4 regions of the Paenibacillus sp. FSL H8-0048 genome follow, and region 4 is predicted to be linked to each of the others. Evidence: predicted binding sites of a transcription regulator. Region 4 holds the regulator's gene; each other region holds the start of a gene.
What was found. The regulator Rex, encoded in region 4, represses fermentation and respiration genes when NADH is low (regulators of the CRP and FNR family bind a similar motif). The targets are predictions, from matches to a motif close to TTGTGAAATATTTCACAA.

Region 1 (4,195 bases), 4.2 Mb from region 4:
GTCATTCGTAGGGTGATAGATATCGTAGAAGAATTGCCGCTTGGAGATGATATTTCCTTCGGCCTTACTCAGCCGGAACTGCTCTGTTACTACATCTTTGATACTGACCATCGGGAGATTATAGCGTCTGCCTACCGGGGAGAGGCGGTCCTGCAGGTTCCAGTCGTTCACGAACACACTGAACAGCAGGATGACGGCTGGCTGGTTTGCGGCAGACAGGATTTTGAGACAGAGGCTCTCGAAGCAGTTGCCCTTCGTCTCGTCCCCTTCATCATTCACAGCAAATTCCACCACTACGATGTCAGGAGCGGCTGCACCATCCCTCAGCACATCCCGCTCGTAGCGGATCATCCCCAGCTCGGAGGGCGTCCCGCCAACCCCGGCCTTGATGAAATGAATATTCTCTCCACCGTCCTTGCCGAATAGCTCCTTAAACCTCAAGTACGACTGATAAGCATAACATTCTGTATGGATCGGCTTGGCCCCTGCACCCTGTGTGATGGACCCGCCAATATAAGCAATCGTCACATCCTCGCCGCGCGCAGCTTTGTCCATAGCCCGCTTCAGCCGCCGGTTATTGCCCGCATGCAGCAGGGACTTCGCAATCATCGCGCGGTAAGCAGACGAATCGAAGTCTACCGGAGGTTCCGCTGTCAGCTCAGGCGCCGTGTATCCGTCATTCAGGTAGAGAACGATGCTCGCTGTCGCCAGTTCCCCCTCGTTGTTGAACTCAAAGGCATATTTGCCGGGAGCCACATCCTCCTCAGACCACTCTGTCTCCTCCAGCTTCACCAGGATTTCCGTTCCATCGCCCGGGCAGGGGACCCGCAGCTGCGTGCCGGTCTCATACTTGCTGGTTCTGCCCCAATTCTGCATGAGAAAAGTGACCGCAGCCCCTTCCTCCGCCGTCTTCACAGACACTCCAATGCTATGCACCAGCTTGCGGAAGCCGGTCCAGTCCCTAAGCATCGCCAGCATCTGCTCATCCGTAACCCCGCCTATGTATTTGGCCTTATCGATCAGATAATTACCCTCCAGATAGACCTCTTGCGAGGGCTTACCCTCCGCCAGGGCAGTCGCTTCGATTGCTGTCTCGAACATGACGAAGAAGCCGTCACGGCGCTCCACTGGATCTTGGGGTGCCGCCGGACCCTCCTGCCCGCCAAGCCCGGTACCACTGCTATACTCTTCCATATCCATCAGCCTCACTTTGTCTGAAGGCGCTCTCACCCATCAGGACCAGGACAGCTATTCCCCGCCGCCATGCCCGCTCTTGACTTCAGCTGCGCCATAATAGTCTGCATTAACGAATCCATTATAGCCCGGGGGCTGGAGCAGCTCAACGTACAACCTGAAGCTCTGTTTAGTTATTACAACAATTCGCTAGTTTGCCACTATTGCAGCATTCCGGTGGAGATGAACAGAATCATATGCTCTTTGATTTTGTCCTGATCCAGCGGCACATGGGATTTGTTCCATTCCGTGGTCAGCGCCAGATACATCCGCAGAATCATAAACGCCGCCACACTGGCATCGCAGGCCTTCACTTCTCCGTTCCCGATGGCCTCCTCGATCTGCTGCTGCAGGAAGTCCAGCGCGTAGCCCTCCATCCGCTTCACGCCTTCGAGCGCCTGGGCTGTACCGATATCCCGGACCTCCTGGGCCAGCTTCACGAACAGCTCATGGTCCAGGCGGAACTCCAGAATGGAATCCAGCAGATGAAGCAGCTTATGTACGAAAGAAATTTGCTGCGCAGCCACACGGCTCATCACCGATGTTAATTCGGATGTGGCCTTGTCCAGAATTTCCTCGAACAGTTCTTCCTTCGTTTTGAAAAAGGTATAGATCGTACCCTTGCCCACATTGGCGATTCTGGATACCTGATCCATCGTCGTAGCTTTATAGCCGAATTGTACAAAGGACAGAGTTGCTGCCTGCAGAATTAACGCTTTACGGTCAATAGACATAGGTCATGCTCCTTTACTTTATATGTTGAAAATATCACAAGCCTCCCCCTTCGGCAAGCCGCGCTTTCGCACAAAATGTCACCAAATGAGTATCCATTGCCGTTCTTTCTGGGGTATGATAGTAAAGATGCAACCACGAAACTAATTGTATGGATGGTGGAATATGTCTGAAATCAAAAAAACATCTAAGAACAAAAAAACCGTTGTAACTCTGGCCGCGCTCGTCGTTGTTATCGCTGCGGCTGTGGTAATCTGGCTTACAGTAGGCAACAACAAGACTGAAGACAGCCCTGCTGCTACCGGAACCGGCGATACGAAGTCCCTGGAGCAGACATTTTATATTTATGACACCGTCGTGAATATCAAGGTGTTCGGCGATACAGTGGAGCAGAAGAATATGGACGACATTCAGGCCATGCTGGAACGGATGGACATCGAGTTCAGCCGCACCAAAACGAACGGTGAATTGTACGCAGTGAATCGGGCAGCCGGCAAAGAAGCCGTTGCCGTATCTGATGAAACGCTGGATATCGTGAAGCTCTCCCTCAAGTATGCCGAGGAAATGGACGGGCTGTATGATCCGACCATCGGGCCGCTGGTGGATCTCTGGGCCATCGGTGAAGGCGGAGAACGTGTACCGGACCAAGCAGCGATCGACAAGGCGCGGAGCCTGGTCAATTATAAGGATGTTATCGTAGATGAAGCCACGAAGACAGTGAAGTTAGCCAAAGAAGGCATGGTGCTGGACATGGGCGGAATCGGCAAGGGCTATGCGGCTGACCGGATCGCCGACTATCTCAAGGCCCAGGGCCTGAACAGCGCGATGATCAATCTCGGGGGCAGCAGCATTATCGCCCTGGGCAACAAACCCAACGGTTCACAGTGGAATATCGGCTTGCAAGACCCCGATCAGAGCCGGGGCACCCAGCTCGGCACGATTAAAATTACCGATGAGGTCATTGATGCTTCCGGGGTGTATGAGCGCTTCTTCATGCAGGACGGGGTGCGTTACCACCATATCCTCGACCCCCGCACGGGCTTCCCTTCCCAAAACGGGCTGAAGAGTATCACTATCATGAGCCCCAATGCGACAGACGCGGACGCTCTTTCCACCGGTGTGTTCCTCATGGGCCTGGAAGACGGGATGAAATATCTTGAAGCGCTGCCGGAGAAGGTTGAGGCCTTCTTCATTACGGACGATAACAAGATCTATGCCACCTCTGAGCTGAAAAAACGGCTGAATCTGACCGATCCGGCTTATAGCTTCGCTAATTAACGGAGCCTGGTGCTGATGTGGCTAAGTAGCTTCCAGGTAAAATACACAAAAAGGTGCCTTTCGCTCACGGAGGGCACCTTTTTGTGTATGAACATTACACCAGCGGCAGCTCGCTGAATTCCTTATAGTTGGTGAAAATGTAGCTCGGCGTATGGTCCGTACCCGGCTTCCGCCCGCGCGGATTGTACCAGCATACCTGCCAGCCTGCCGTCAGTGCCCCGACCACATCGTTGGCCCAGGTGTCGCCTACATAGAGGCTGTTCTCCGGCGTCGTTCCCGTCGCACGGTTAACATGGGCGAAGATCGCCGGGTCCGGCTTCGCCAGACCGACCGCATCCGAGATGAAGATCATCTCCGGCGGAATGAGCCGGTCGATCCCCAGCCCGCGCAGCTTGCCCATCTGGTGCTCCTGCGGCCCGTTCGTGATAATGCCTACCGGGTGGCCTTGGCTAATGAACCGCTGTAATTGCTCCGCTACGCCTTCGATCATTTCAATCGTATACTGGCGGGCAATATAAGAGGCCTGTATCTGCACAGCCTGCTCCCGGGAGAGCGGCAAGCCATATTCTGCAAAAGCCAGTTCCAGCCGCATCACCCGCGTCTCCGCAAGCTCCATCTCCCCGCGCAGATACTTCGGCCACAGCAAATCACTGTGATGTCTTACCGTATAGAACAGCTCTGCGTAATCCAGCTTGTCCTCCTCAGGGGCCAGCACCTCACGTACCGCTTCCCGGAAGGGAACCAGGTGGTCATACAGCGTATCATCCAGATCAAAAAACACAGCCAGCTTATTACTTGTATCCGTCACATGAATTCTCCTTACAGCACCTCAGAAATATAAATAATAATTATAAAAGCTCTCGTCCCGCACATATCCATGGGCTTCATATAAACGCTGGGCCCCTCTGTTGTCTATCATGGTGGACAGTGTCAGGCCCTTCGCTCCCGTCCC
Region 2 (4,195 bases), 3.8 Mb from region 4:
AGGATCGTTACGATAAAGTTAACCCCGGTGATCAGCGTACCGATACCGGAAATCTGCAAGGCCAGAGAGTAGTAGTTGTTCCCTACGGTCGGGCTGAATTCAAGACTCGCCAGCGGGAAGTACGCTGACCAGCCCGCATCCGGCGATCCGCCGATGACGAAGGAAATGTTCAGCAGCATGGCGCCCATGAAGAAGAGCCAGAAGCTGACAGCGTTCAGCCGCGGGAAGGCAACGTCCCGTGCGCCGATCTGCAGCGGAATGATTACGTTCATTAGACCGATGATGAACGGCATGGCCATGAAGAGAATCATGATCAGACCATGGGTGGTGAAGACCTCATTGTAATGCTGCGCATCGAGGAATTTCATTTCCGGCGCAGCCGTCTGCAGACGCATCATCATCGCATCTACACCGCCGCGGAACAGCATCAGCAGCGCCGCGAGGATGTACATGATCCCGATTTTTTTGTGGTCAACGGTGGTCAGCCATTCGCGCCACAGATAGCCCCATTTCTTGAAATAGGTAAGCCCTACGAGAATCCCGATGGTTGCCAGTGCAATACTGATCATGGCCCCGTATATCAAGGGTTCGCCGTGAACCTTAAATTTGTCCAAATCCATTAGGGTAGCTCCTTTCAGTGTGTTGCATTAAGCTCGCAAGAGAGCTAGTGTCCTTCGTGTGTGCTTTCATCCACAGGGGAGCTTGGCAGCGGCTGGTCGACATCCGGATGAGGCTCGCTGTCGAATTCTGTTCCGCTGGACGGCTCGGGAGACGGATGAATTTCCTTGTTATCCTGATGCTCCTGATTGCCGTTGTCCATATCCATCTCCTTGCCGCCGCCGCTCATATGCTCGCCGTGGTCTCCAGGAGGAGGGCTGAACTCCAGATGGGTGGAGGAATACGTTTTGCGTCCGAGGTAGTCTGTGGCCAGCAGGCCTTTGAATTCTTCCTCAGTCAGCTTAGGCGCAGTTTCCTTTACTTCCTTCACCCAGTCCTCATAACCCTTGTTGCTAAGGACAAGCGCTTCGAATTCCATGTGGGCGAAGCCTTTACCGCTGAAGTTCGCGTTCTTTCCGATATAAGAGCCTTCTGTATCAGCGGAGAGATGAAGCGTTGTCAGCATGTCGCTCATCGCGTACTTTTGACCGGCAAGCTGTGGAATCCAAAGACTGGTAATGGTGCCGAATGAGTACATTCTGAATTCTACCGCACGATGCACCGGCATATTCACGTAGTTAACCGTCTCGATCCCTTCCTCAGGGTAGCTGAAATGCCATTTCCAGTTGGAAGAGGAAGCATAGATGACCAGCGGCGTCTGATCCTGATAGTCCGCAGCCACATTCTCCACTTCGTTAGTCGTCTTGACGGTAACAACGGACAAGAAGGCTACGATGATTATCGGGATGATAATCCAGATGGCCTCCAGTACCTTGTTGCCTTCCTCATGTTCAGGGATGTAGCCCTCATTACTCTTCTTCGCACGATATTTCACCAGTACAAAGATATACAGAATGTAGACAACAGCCAGAACCCCGAGCATCACAAGAATAGAGAGCAAGATGGTGTCAGATAACGTCCTTGCAGACGGTCCCTTCGGGTTCAGAACAGCGATTGAGCTGCATCCCGGCAGGAGAAGGATCAGGCTTAGAAACAAAGCGTATAACGGTCCCTTTTTTTTCATATAGAACTCCTTCCTTCAATACTACTTTTCATTCGCCGTTCATTAACGGGAGTACATTGATCTGTATCTATAGTAAGAACTACTTACCCATAATGCAAAATACATATTTTGTATAAATATATAAAATAGACCTTAAAAATGGCGAACAAGTTAAATATGTGTGATCAAATTGTTACAACTCCCTAAGGGTATGATAAAGATCACTGTAGTGGCGCACTTTAGCTAATTTTAAGGTTGTTCAATTTTTGTTCAAAATTCCGATATTGTTATTAATTTTGTCACAATTATTCTGGGCCAAAAACCGCTGATTTAACCGTGTAACACCTGCTGTGACAGCATTCGACGAGAATTGCGTGCTTTCTGAAAATAATGGCGAACCCTCAATTATCATTGCATAAGAGTAACAATTTTTTAGCTTCCGGTTACAATCTCTCAAATTACGTTGAAAGTATATATGATAAAGTGATAGACAAATATACATAGATTGGAGACGGCTGCTGTGCGCATCAAGAAAATTCTGCTCTTATTCATGTCTTTATTCCTAATTATGGGGCTTGTGCAGGTCCCGGCTAACGCTAAAGGGGATAGCACTATTCTTAAGCTCGGAGTCAACGATACATTAAGTAAGGTTGAAGCTGTCTCTGTAAAAGGCACCTATTATGTACCGCTGCGTGCACTTGCGGATGAGCTGAAATGGACCCTTACCGGGTTAACGGACGGGATTCACGTAGCCGGCGGGACTGGTTCGCTTACCCTGCTGAGCAAGGACGGAGGAGCGGTGCTGAAGGACGGCACGGCCGTGCCTATGAATACTTTTGTGCAGAACGGCAAGCTCATGGCTCCGCTGAAGGTCAGCGGGTACCTCGGGTATAGCATTTCCTATGCGGGAGATAAATATTTACTTCGTGTGAAGGACGGCTCGGCACAGCTTACCGATGCAGCGTTTACTGATAAATATGCTGCCGACCTGAAGCCGAAGGCTCCGGTAGCGCCAGCGACTCCCTCCACTCCGGTTACACCCGCTGATCCGGGCAAGCCGGGCCGGACCGTATACCTGACCTTCGACGACGGCCCGTCAGCGACGACTGGTGAGCTGCTGGACATCCTGAGTAAATATGACGTACAGGCGACCTTCTTCATGCTGGGGAACAACATGAATCAGCATCCCGCCCAGGTGAAGAGAATTGCGAAGGAGGGCTATGGCTTAGCGCTGCATGGTGTGACTCACCGCCAGGAGAAATTCTATGCTTCTCCGTCAGCGGCGCTTGCCGAGATGTCAGGGGCCAATGCAACGTTGAAGAAGCTGACGGGAGTAAGCACCACACTGATCCGTACGCCATACGGAAGCAAGCCCTATTTCACCAAGTCCTTCCGCGATAAAGTCCTGACACAGGGCTATCATCTCTGGGACTGGAACGTGGATTCCTACGACTGGAAATACAAACAGAACAGCGACAGAATCTATAACACCGTGATGGATCAGGTGAATAAGCTGAAGGCGTCCAAGACCAATCCGGTAATTCTGATGCATGACCAGAAGGCTACACTCAAGGTGCTGCCGCGTATTCTGGAGACGCTGAAGAAGGAAGGCTATACCTTCAAGCTCATTACGAAGGACATGGAGCCGCTCAATTTCTGGAAGGATAAACGCTGATCCGTAAGGGTCAATAGAGAAGAGCAAGCCTGCGGGGGAATCCGCAGCTTGCTCTTTTTTTGCGAAAATGTATAGAGGAAACGCTGTTGTTACTTGTACAAATATTGCACCAGCATATGAACCAGCTCTGACTTCAGCCGGTCCACAGCGATCCGCTGCGGCGAGAAGGAGATGAAGTCCACAATCGCGCTCACAGACTCGAACACAATGATCGACGCTGCCTCCGTATCCTCCGTCTTCAGTTCATCCTGTCCCATCTGAAGATAGGTCAGCGTCTTAAGACGGCCGGCCTCGTACTGGGCATCCATCAACTGCTTGATGGCCTCATCGCTGTGATACATAATGTTCAGATCCTTGTGATACCCGATAAAAGCCTTATGCGAAAGCAGAAGCGTGTCTATCAGATGCAGGATCAGGTCCGTACGCTCAATCGTATTGAAATTAATCTCAGCCATCGACCGCTCGACCTCGGCCATCAGCTCATCCCCGTACATGTGGAGCACCTCAATGAACACGGCTCTTTTATCCACGAAATAGGAGTAGAAGCTCCCGGTCGACACCCCGGCCGCTGCTGCAATCTCCTTCGTATTCGTCTGATAGAAGCCCTTGTCCGAGAACAACTGCATCGCGGCCCGGATAATGGCTTCCTTAGTTCGTATACTGCGCTCCTGCTGCGGAGTTCTAATCTTGTCCTCTGTTTCACCCATATCGTAAGGTCCCCCTCATAGTACAGATTGTAGTGGAGCAGTTTTGCGCTGTCAATAAAAACTGAACCCAAGTTCATTTTCTGATTGACAAATATGAACTTGGGTTCATATAATTTGAATATGAACTCTATTTCATATTTAGGGAGATGAACA
Region 3 (4,195 bases), 4.8 Mb from region 4:
TGCTACTTCATTGAAGGCTATGGCGGTAACGGCACGGTCTACAGCATGATTGCCGCCGGGCTGCTTGCAGATACCCTGGCCGGCAAGAGCCGCCCGGAGCTGGAGCTGTTCTCGCTGACCCGGTCGCCGAAGCCTGCGCCCTCCCCGGCGATACAGTCTTAAGGACAACTTGTTCAGGAAGGCAGCTGAATCAGAGAGAGCTGCAACACAGAAAGGGATGCCCGCATAGCCTGATGGCTGCGGAGCATCCCCTTTTACATAAGAACAATATGGAATAATAGCTTATTGCGCTTTTACAAATTCAGCCGACTTGATCCCTGCCTGACGTCCGAAGATAATAATCTCGGCTACCGAGTTACCGCCGATGCGGTTCTCGCCGTGCAGCCCACCGACCACTTCTCCTGCCGCGAACAGGCCGGTAATCGCTTTGCCGTCTTTGTTCAAGACCTCAGTGTTGGTGTTGATCACCACTCCGCCCATCGTATAGTGAATTCCAGGGCCGATCTGAATCGCATAATATGGAGCACCGGACAGATCATTATCCATACCGGTAGCTCTGCCGAACTCGGCATCCGACTTACTCTTCACCGCACTGTTCCATGTATCCACGGTGGTCTTAAGTGCAGCGGCCGGAACCTTCATCTGATCCGCCAGTGCTTCGATGGTATCTGCGGTCTTGACCACACCCATCTTGATGTATTGATCTACCGCCTTGACACGGGATTTCACTCCGGCGTCGAACACGAGATAAGCGGATTTCTCAGGAAGTGTATTAATGGAAGCCGTCACCTTGTCACGGGTATCCATCTCATTGCCGAAGCGCTTGCCCTCAGCAGATACAAGAATGGCTCCTTCGCCCCGGACCGCTTCACCGATCAGGTAGGATTTCTCCTGCTGTACAGTCGGGTGAACCTGAATCTGGTCCAGGTCTACGGTAGTTCCGCCAACCTTCTCAATCATGGTAATGCCGTCGCCGGTGCTGCCAATCTGATTGGTCGTTACCAGCCCTTGCAGATCCGGGCGAACCTTGGCAATCAGCTCTTTGTTGGCCCCGAAGCCGCCGGTGGTTACGATAACCGCTGCTGCGCTGATCGTTTTGTCATCGGCCTGGTTGAACAGCACCTTCACGCCGTTCACCTTCCCGTCCTGTACCGTAAGCTCCTTCACATCCGCATTGACGAACAGCGGAATGCCCTGCTCCTGAACATTGCGGACAAGTCCGGCTACAAGATATTGTCCCACGGCCGAGCCGTCCTCCGGACGATGGGTACGCTTCTCCTTCATACCGCCGGTAATTGTAATATTGTTCAGGCGGATTCCGATGGAATCGAGCCAGTCAATGGCACCTGCGGATTGATCCACGAAGAAGTGCAGCAGCTCCTTATTGTTCGTATCATGTCCGCCCTTAAGGGTCTCTTCATAGAACAGTTCGTTGCTGTCTTCGATGCCCTGCTCCTTCTGGAACTTGGTCTGCGAGGCATTCATCCCTGAGGAGGATTTGGTTGTATTGCCGCCGGCTACCGGCATTTTCTCTAAGATAACCGGGTTCATGCCGGCCGCTTTGGCTTCCAGGGCAGCAGACATTCCTGCACCGCCTGCGCCGACGATGACGATATCATATTTATCTTTTAACTGATCGTACGGAGTATAGCTCGCTTCGGATGCTCCCGACACGGCCTCTGCCTTCTCTGTAGGTACAGCGGTTGCTGCCGGCTCTGTGGCCGCGCTGCCCGCTTCCTTGCTCTCATTCTTGCTGCCGCCTGCATTGTTGTTTCCGCAGCCTGCAATGACCAGCATCACGGAGAGAATGAGGATCAGCGCCGCTGTTAATCTCTTATTCATGTGAGTTGTGCCCCCTTGTGCATATTTTCACAATTATCATAGCGCCAAAGAAGCAGTTTATGGAACCTTCCGTAAGTTATTAAAGAGTTTTGTAACTAAAGTAAGCGGGCATGCGGACCTTAAATGTTCACACCCCCTCCTCCTCCTTCACCTCATAAGGCACATCCACGATAAAATGCGCTCCCGGCCCGCAGCCGGCGGCAAGCTCAAGATGACCGCCAAGTTTGTCTACACTTTTCTTCACCAGATATAGGCCGATTCCCCGCTGTTCCCCCTTGGAGGAGTAGCCCTGAGCGAAGATTTTCTCCCCCAGGCCTGCCGGAATTCCCGGACCGTTGTCGCTTACCTCGCATAGCAGCCGCCCCTCTTCATATTGAAAAGCAAGCTCCACCCGCTTCACGGGTTGCCCGCAGAGCTCCTCCAGTGCCTCCAATGCATTATCCAGCAGATTGCCGGCAATCGTAATCAGCTCATGAATCACCTGCGGATCGGCCGGCTCCGGCAAAAAACTGTCTCCAGTCAGCACCAGCTCCATCCCTGCTTCGCGCGCCCGGCTCAGCTTCCCCAGCAGAAATCCGGCCAGCACCGGGTCCTTGATCTGTCTCGTGATCGCCCCAATCTCCTTCTGGTAATTGCTTACCGTCCCCAGAATATATTGCTGCAGCTCATCATACAGGCCCATATGCGTCATGCCCATAATGACATGCAGCTTGTTCATGAACTCATGGGCGCCGGAGCGCAGCGCTTCTGCATAGACCGAGACTCCCGACAGCTTCTCCGCCAGCACAGCCAGCTCGGTCTCATCCCGGAAGGTGGCAATTGCGCCAACGATGTTCCCGTTCACCCGGACTGGCAGGCTGTTCACCAATAGAGAGCTGTCTCCCAGCTCCAGCTCCTGGTCCTGTATCCCCTCTCCCTCAGCCAATACCCGCTCCAGCCCCAGCTCCGGCCAAAACTCGGCAATCTGCCGGTTCATGGCGCTCCCGCCAATCCCCGCTGCCCGCAAAAGCCGCTGCGCCTCCATATTAAGGATGGTAATCCGCGCCTGCTGGTCTACGGCAATAATTCCCTCCCGCGTGGATTCCAGCATCGCACTGCGTTCCTGGAGCAGCTTGGAGATATCCTCCGGCTCCATCCCGAACACCATCCGCTTGATCTGGGCCGCCAGAATGAATGCTCCTCCCGCTCCAAGCAAGGCTCCCGAGACCAGAATCGCAATGATCGTCCACTCATTCAGCAGGACCAGCCGCTCGACCCGCTCCAGGGACAGACCGGCAATGACCACACCCACCTGATGCCCCCGGTTGTTATAGACCGGCACGAAGCCGCGCAGGGATCTGCCCAGCGGACCGGCCCCTTCGGAGATGCTCTCCCCTCCGCGCAGCGATATCTCCTGACCGCCTCCCGCAAAGGGCAGACCGACCAGCGAAGCATCCGGATGGGAATAGCGGATTCCCTTCATATCTGTCACGACCACGAACATAATATCATTGCGGCGGGCGATTCTTGAGGTGTAGTCCTGAATCTCCTTGCTGTTGCCCTCACTGAGTCCCTCAGAGACCAGCGGAATCAAGGCGATGGTACGGGCAATCGTAATCGCCTTATCCTCCAGCGCCTGCCGGGTCTGCGGAATAATCTGATTGCGGAAAATAAAATATAAAATCAGCAATACCAGCAGCACAACGGCAGAAACCATGACGGCGATCATTGTGCGCAGACTGTAGCTTTTTTTCCTGGCCACTTGCGTGATGACCTCCCTTCGTATCCTATTCCCTTCGAACTATATTAGTTGAGCCTGAGTTTGTAAAGCTACTCCTCAGGATCGCTTCGTAGGGGATAGACGAATGAAGCAAGCCCAGCCGTTCTGCCGGAGACAGGAGGGCTGGGCTTGCTGATTGGATGATAGCTACTGCTTCTTGGCCTGTTCCAGCGCCTGGGTCACCGCTTCAATAATCCCGCCGCTGGAGCCGGAAGCCCCGGAGAGGGCGTCTACGCCTTCTGTGGTTTGCTTTTCAATAATTTCAGGAATTGTATTCTCCACAGCCGCATCGATCATCGCCTGCGTCTCCTTGTGCTCTTCTACGGTAATGGCGTCGATCTTCTCATCCTTGATTTCTACCGCCACTTTAATATCACTCTTGACTCCTTTGCCTGTTCCATCATATGTCCCGTCCACATACTTGCCGGAAGATGAAGAGCATCCCGCCGTAAGTACTGTAGCAGCCGCAAGGGCAGAGAACAGCAAGGTTTTTGTCCACTTCTGCATGAGTAATTCCTCCTTCTGAAAGTTCCTATTTCTTCAGTGCCTTCACAGCTTCATCTGCAGCAATCCGCCCGAAGGTGATGATGTCTG
Region 4 (4,195 bases):
CAATTCAATCATCCTCCTTGAGAGACATTTATGTATGTTGGCGATAGCATTCGAGGTATACAATAAGTATATCAATTCAAGTATATTCATCGATGTATCTCAAACCATATATCTCCATTTAGCCACAGTTCCGCGTCTGCCACCAGTCCAAGAACAGCTCCAGATTATTTTCAACATGATGGATACAAAAAAACGGAAGAACAGATCATCCGTTCCCCCGCAATGTATTTCTGCCGCTGAGTCCTTAGCTTAGCGGTTAGGCAGACTGTACCCCTCACCGATGGCGCTGCCATCCTTGAAGCGGTAAAAGTTGTAATAGAATCGCCCGTCTTTTTTGTAAAATAGCTGCCAGGCATATTCCCCGTTATATACACCGGGCAGCAGCCGTTCAATCTTAACGTCCGGCAGCTGTGCGGCTATGATTTCGCGCATCTTCTCTTCCGAGGTGCCTTTGCTCAGCTCTTCGGCATACAGGCCGTTGTCGCCTCCGGCAGGCTTGCCCTCCAAGGTGAAACGGACCCACACCATCAGCTCGGTCCCCGCTTCATTTTTACCGGTCAGCACCCAGTAGATCTCATTGTCATTCCAGACGGATTTCTGGGCCTTGGTTACCTCTGTCAGTCCGGCTCGCGCCCGGGCCAGCTCCTTGGCTTCACTCCGCTCGTTCCACTGGTCCTTCATAATGTAGGCATAGAACTGGCTTAGTCCGAACAGAAGGAGCAGCACCACGGTAATCCCCAGCCAGATCCATTTTCTCCTCTTCTTCTTCACCACACTGTTTCCTTTCCCGTTCCCCTGAATTACCGTTTAAGCAGGCTCTCGAACGTCTCCTGTGCTTTGCGGCGGATAGCTTCTTCATCCAGTGTCAGGCATTGTCCATGCTTCACTACCTGCTGGCCGTTCACCCATACATGCTCTACATCCTTGGCGCTTGCCGAATAGACGGCATGGGAGAGCAGATCGGTATGCGGCAGCAGATGAGGCTGATCAATATCCAGCGCGATGAAGTCGGCCTTCATCCCTGCTGCAAGCCGGCCTACCCCGCTCAGGAAAACAGACTGCGCCCCGTACTCCGTAGCCATCAGCAGCGCCTCAGGAGCCGGTACGGCTGTAGGATCACCGCTTACGCCTTTATGGATCAGAGCCGCCAGCCTCATCTCTTCAAACATATCCAGGTTATTGTTACTAGCAGCGCCGTCTGTACCCAGGGAGACCTTAACCCCGGCTCTCAGCAGCTCAGGAACACGTGCAACCCCGCTGGCCAGCTTCAGGTTACTGCCGGGATTATGCGACACACCAACATTATAGCGGGCCAGAATCCCGATCTCCTCATCGTTCAGATGAACCCCGTGGGCAATGAGCGAAGGACGGGTGAACATTCCCAGCTTCTCCAGATGCGCGACTGGACGAAGACCGTAGTCGGCCACGTTCTGCTCCACTTCATGGCGCGTCTCGGACATATGGGTATGCATCGGCAGATCCAGATCGTGCGCAGCCTCCACGAACTTCATGAAAAACTCTGGAGGACAGGTGTACGGGGCGTGCGGCGAGAGCATGGTAGTGATTCTGCCGTCAGCCTTGCCGTGCCAGTTACGGGCAAAAGCAACCGCTTCAGCGAGCTTCGCCTGCTGCACCTCTTCCGGACACAGCCCAATCACGCCGCGCATTAGCACCGCTCGAATACCGGATTGCTCTGTTACTTCCGCAACACGGTCCATATGATCATACATATCGAGGAAGGTGGTTGTGCCGCCCTTCAGCATTTCCAGCACGGACAAAGAGGTTCCCCAATATACATCATCACCAGTGAATTTCTCTTCCATCGGCCACATCTTCTCCTGCAGCCAAGTCTGAAGCACCATATCATCGCCGTATCCGCGCAGCAGCGACATGGCCGTATGTCCATGGGTATTGACCAGTCCCGGCATGAACAGCAGACGGCTGCCGTCTACGACCTGGGCGCCAGCCTCCACTACCGGCTCAGCTTCACCTATGTAAGTAATCAGATCATTCTCCAGGGTCATATACCCGCTCAGAACCGGCTTATCGCTGCCCGGAACCAGAAAGTGCCCGTTCTTGATTATCGTGATCTTACTGCTCATCTTCAGCCTCATCCTTTCCATCATGCAAATAATAGGCCAGGCTCTGCAGATCTGTGGTGAAATCTGCGGCATGAATCCGGATATTGGCAGGCGTCTTGAGAATAACCGGTGCGAAGTTCAGAATCGCCTCGATGCCGGAGTCCACAAGAATATCAGCTACATTCTGGGCTTCGCTGTCAGGTACGGTAATAATCCCGATCCGGATGCCCTGGGAGCGGATGGTATCGCTCAGCTCCTCCATCGGCTGCACAACCAGCGAGTTGATCTGCTGGCCCACCTTCGGCGGGTAGGCATCGAAGATCGCAGTAATCTTCATCGTATCCTTCAAGTAAGCGTTATAGTTAGACAAGGCATGACCGAGATTACCGGCTCCAACCAGTGCAACATTAATTTGCTGATCAAGCTTGAGAATATGGCGGATCTTCTCAATCAGATAGGATACATCGTAGCCGATGCCCTTTCGGCCGAAATCACCGAAATAAGCGAGGTCCTTACGGATCTGGGCGGGATTCAGATCAAGCTTCTGGCCCAGCTCCTGAGAAGAGACTGTGGAAATTTCACGTTTTTGGAGATCGTTCAGGAAACGCAGGTACACTGGGAGCCTGCGCACGACGGCCTCCGATATTTTATCCGATTTCATGTATTCTCCTCCTTAAAAGTTGTGTTAGACCCTTACAATTATAGCAACCGTGCCCCCCGCCTGCCGGAGCGGCAGGACAGGGCGGGAACGGATCTTCAGGTTTATCATGACTTATTAATAATAGCAATAGCAGATGAATTAGGAAACCCCGCCGTCCTCCAGCCATTCGGTAATTCTCGGGACCATCTGCTCGGTGAGCATATGCTCCATCTTGGGACCGGGGAGTGAATACAGGAAGTACTTTCCGTAATGCGATTCAATGACTCTGGTATCGTACACAATTACGATGCCCCGGTCCTGCGCCGTGCGGACCAGCCGCCCGAAGCCCTGCTTGAAGCGGATGACAGCCTGCGGCACGGACAGCTTCATGAACGGGTTCTTCTTCTGTGCCTGAAGCAGCTCCGACTTCGCTTCTGCCAGCGGGTGATTCGGCGGCTGGAACGGCAGTCTGACAATCGCCAGACAGGTCAATGCTTCTCCGGGGATATCCACCCCTTCCCAGAAACTGCTGGTACCCAGCAGGACCGAGGCCGGGCTGTCCTGGAAGCGGCGGATCAGCTTGCTCCGGCTGCCGCCTTCCACACCTTGTCCGAGCACCGCGATATCCTGGGAGGCAAGCGCCTCCTTCAGCGGATCATAGACCTGCCGAAGCATCTTATAGGAGGTGAACAACACCAGCATCCGCCCCCGCGTGGTTACAGCAGTCTCGGCAAGAGAGTGAACGAGGGTGTCCACAAAGCGGGCATCCCCTATGCTTCCCTTGACGCTCGGGAAGTCGCGGGGAATAACCAGCAGAGCCTGCTCCCTGTATTTGAACGGTGACGGAAGCAGCGCTGTCATCAGACGACCCTGCTCCGCAGCTTCACCAAGACCCAGGTTATCGATCATAAACTGGAAGGACTTATCCACGGATAAGGTGGCCGAGGTCAGGATGATACTCTTCTTCTTGTCGAAGAACAGCTCCCTGAGCTGGGTACTGACATCAACGGGAACAGCATACATTTGCAGAGACTTCCCCTTATAATTACCGCTTCCCTCCAGCCAATACACGATATTCTCATCGTTCAGACTCATGAAAAAGCGGATCTGCTCTCTAATGGATGCCAGATCCTTGAATAACCCGCCGATATCAGTCACAAGACTGTCCGAGGAGGATTGGCTGTCCGTGTCACGCATCTCACTGAGCATTTTGTCACCCTTGCGGATAATGTCGCTTAGACTGAGGTTCAGTGTATTCTCAAGGGCGGCCAGCTCCTCCCAATCCTTCGGCTTCTTGCCCGGCTGCAGGCGCGCCACCAGCTGGCCTGCTTCACCGGCTCCGGCATCGCTGCGCTCGGGCAGCAGGCTGAAGAGCCGGTCGCTGAGCGCATCCCAGGATTCCTTCACCGTCAGAAGATCGGGGTAGATCCGGTCGATCACACCGCTCCATTCGGAGGCCTGCTCACTGCCTGAA

Region 1: the regulator Rex is predicted to act here: its motif matches at 1,990-2,007, upstream of NSU18_RS12905 (FAD:protein FMN transferase).
Region 2: the regulator Rex is predicted to act here: its motif matches at 1,948-1,965, upstream of qoxA (cytochrome aa3 quinol oxidase subunit II).
Region 3: the regulator Rex is predicted to act here: its motif matches at 1,858-1,875, upstream of NSU18_RS10790 (flavocytochrome c).

Annotation. Positions count from the first base shown of each region.
Region 1 covers NZ_JBBODF010000001.1:3,063,157-3,067,351, forward strand. Annotated here, with positions in the region: gene NSU18_RS12895 (SGNH/GDSL hydrolase family protein) at 1-1,194, opposite strand, end outside; gene NSU18_RS12900 (TetR/AcrR family transcriptional regulator) at 1,395-1,967, opposite strand; gene NSU18_RS12905 (FAD:protein FMN transferase) at 2,131-3,243, shown strand; gene NSU18_RS12910 (HAD family hydrolase) at 3,338-4,051, opposite strand; gene NSU18_RS12915 (GNAT family N-acetyltransferase) at 4,073-4,195, opposite strand, start outside.
Region 2 covers NZ_JBBODF010000001.1:3,456,194-3,460,388, reverse strand. Annotated here, with positions in the region: gene qoxB (cytochrome aa3 quinol oxidase subunit I) at 1-620, opposite strand, end outside; gene qoxA (cytochrome aa3 quinol oxidase subunit II) at 665-1,681, opposite strand; gene NSU18_RS14655 (polysaccharide deacetylase family protein) at 2,211-3,335, shown strand; gene NSU18_RS14650 (TetR/AcrR family transcriptional regulator) at 3,425-4,042, opposite strand.
Region 3 covers NZ_JBBODF010000001.1:2,490,728-2,494,922, forward strand. Annotated here, with positions in the region: gene NSU18_RS10785 (NAD(P)/FAD-dependent oxidoreductase) at 1-162, shown strand, start outside; gene NSU18_RS10790 (flavocytochrome c) at 283-1,842, opposite strand; gene dcuS (DcuS/MalK family sensor histidine kinase) at 1,970-3,583, opposite strand; gene NSU18_RS10800 (FMN-binding protein) at 3,749-4,108, opposite strand; gene NSU18_RS10805 (flavocytochrome c) at 4,134-4,195, opposite strand, start outside.
Region 4 covers NZ_JBBODF010000001.1:7,302,888-7,307,082, reverse strand. Annotated here, with positions in the region: gene NSU18_RS31710 (aminoglycoside adenylyltransferase domain-containing protein) at 1-12, opposite strand, end outside; gene NSU18_RS31705 (cell wall elongation regulator TseB-like domain-containing protein) at 250-771, opposite strand; gene NSU18_RS31700 (amidohydrolase) at 801-2,102, opposite strand; gene NSU18_RS31695 (redox-sensing transcriptional repressor Rex) at 2,092-2,742, opposite strand; gene dinG (ATP-dependent DNA helicase DinG) at 2,881-4,195, opposite strand, start outside.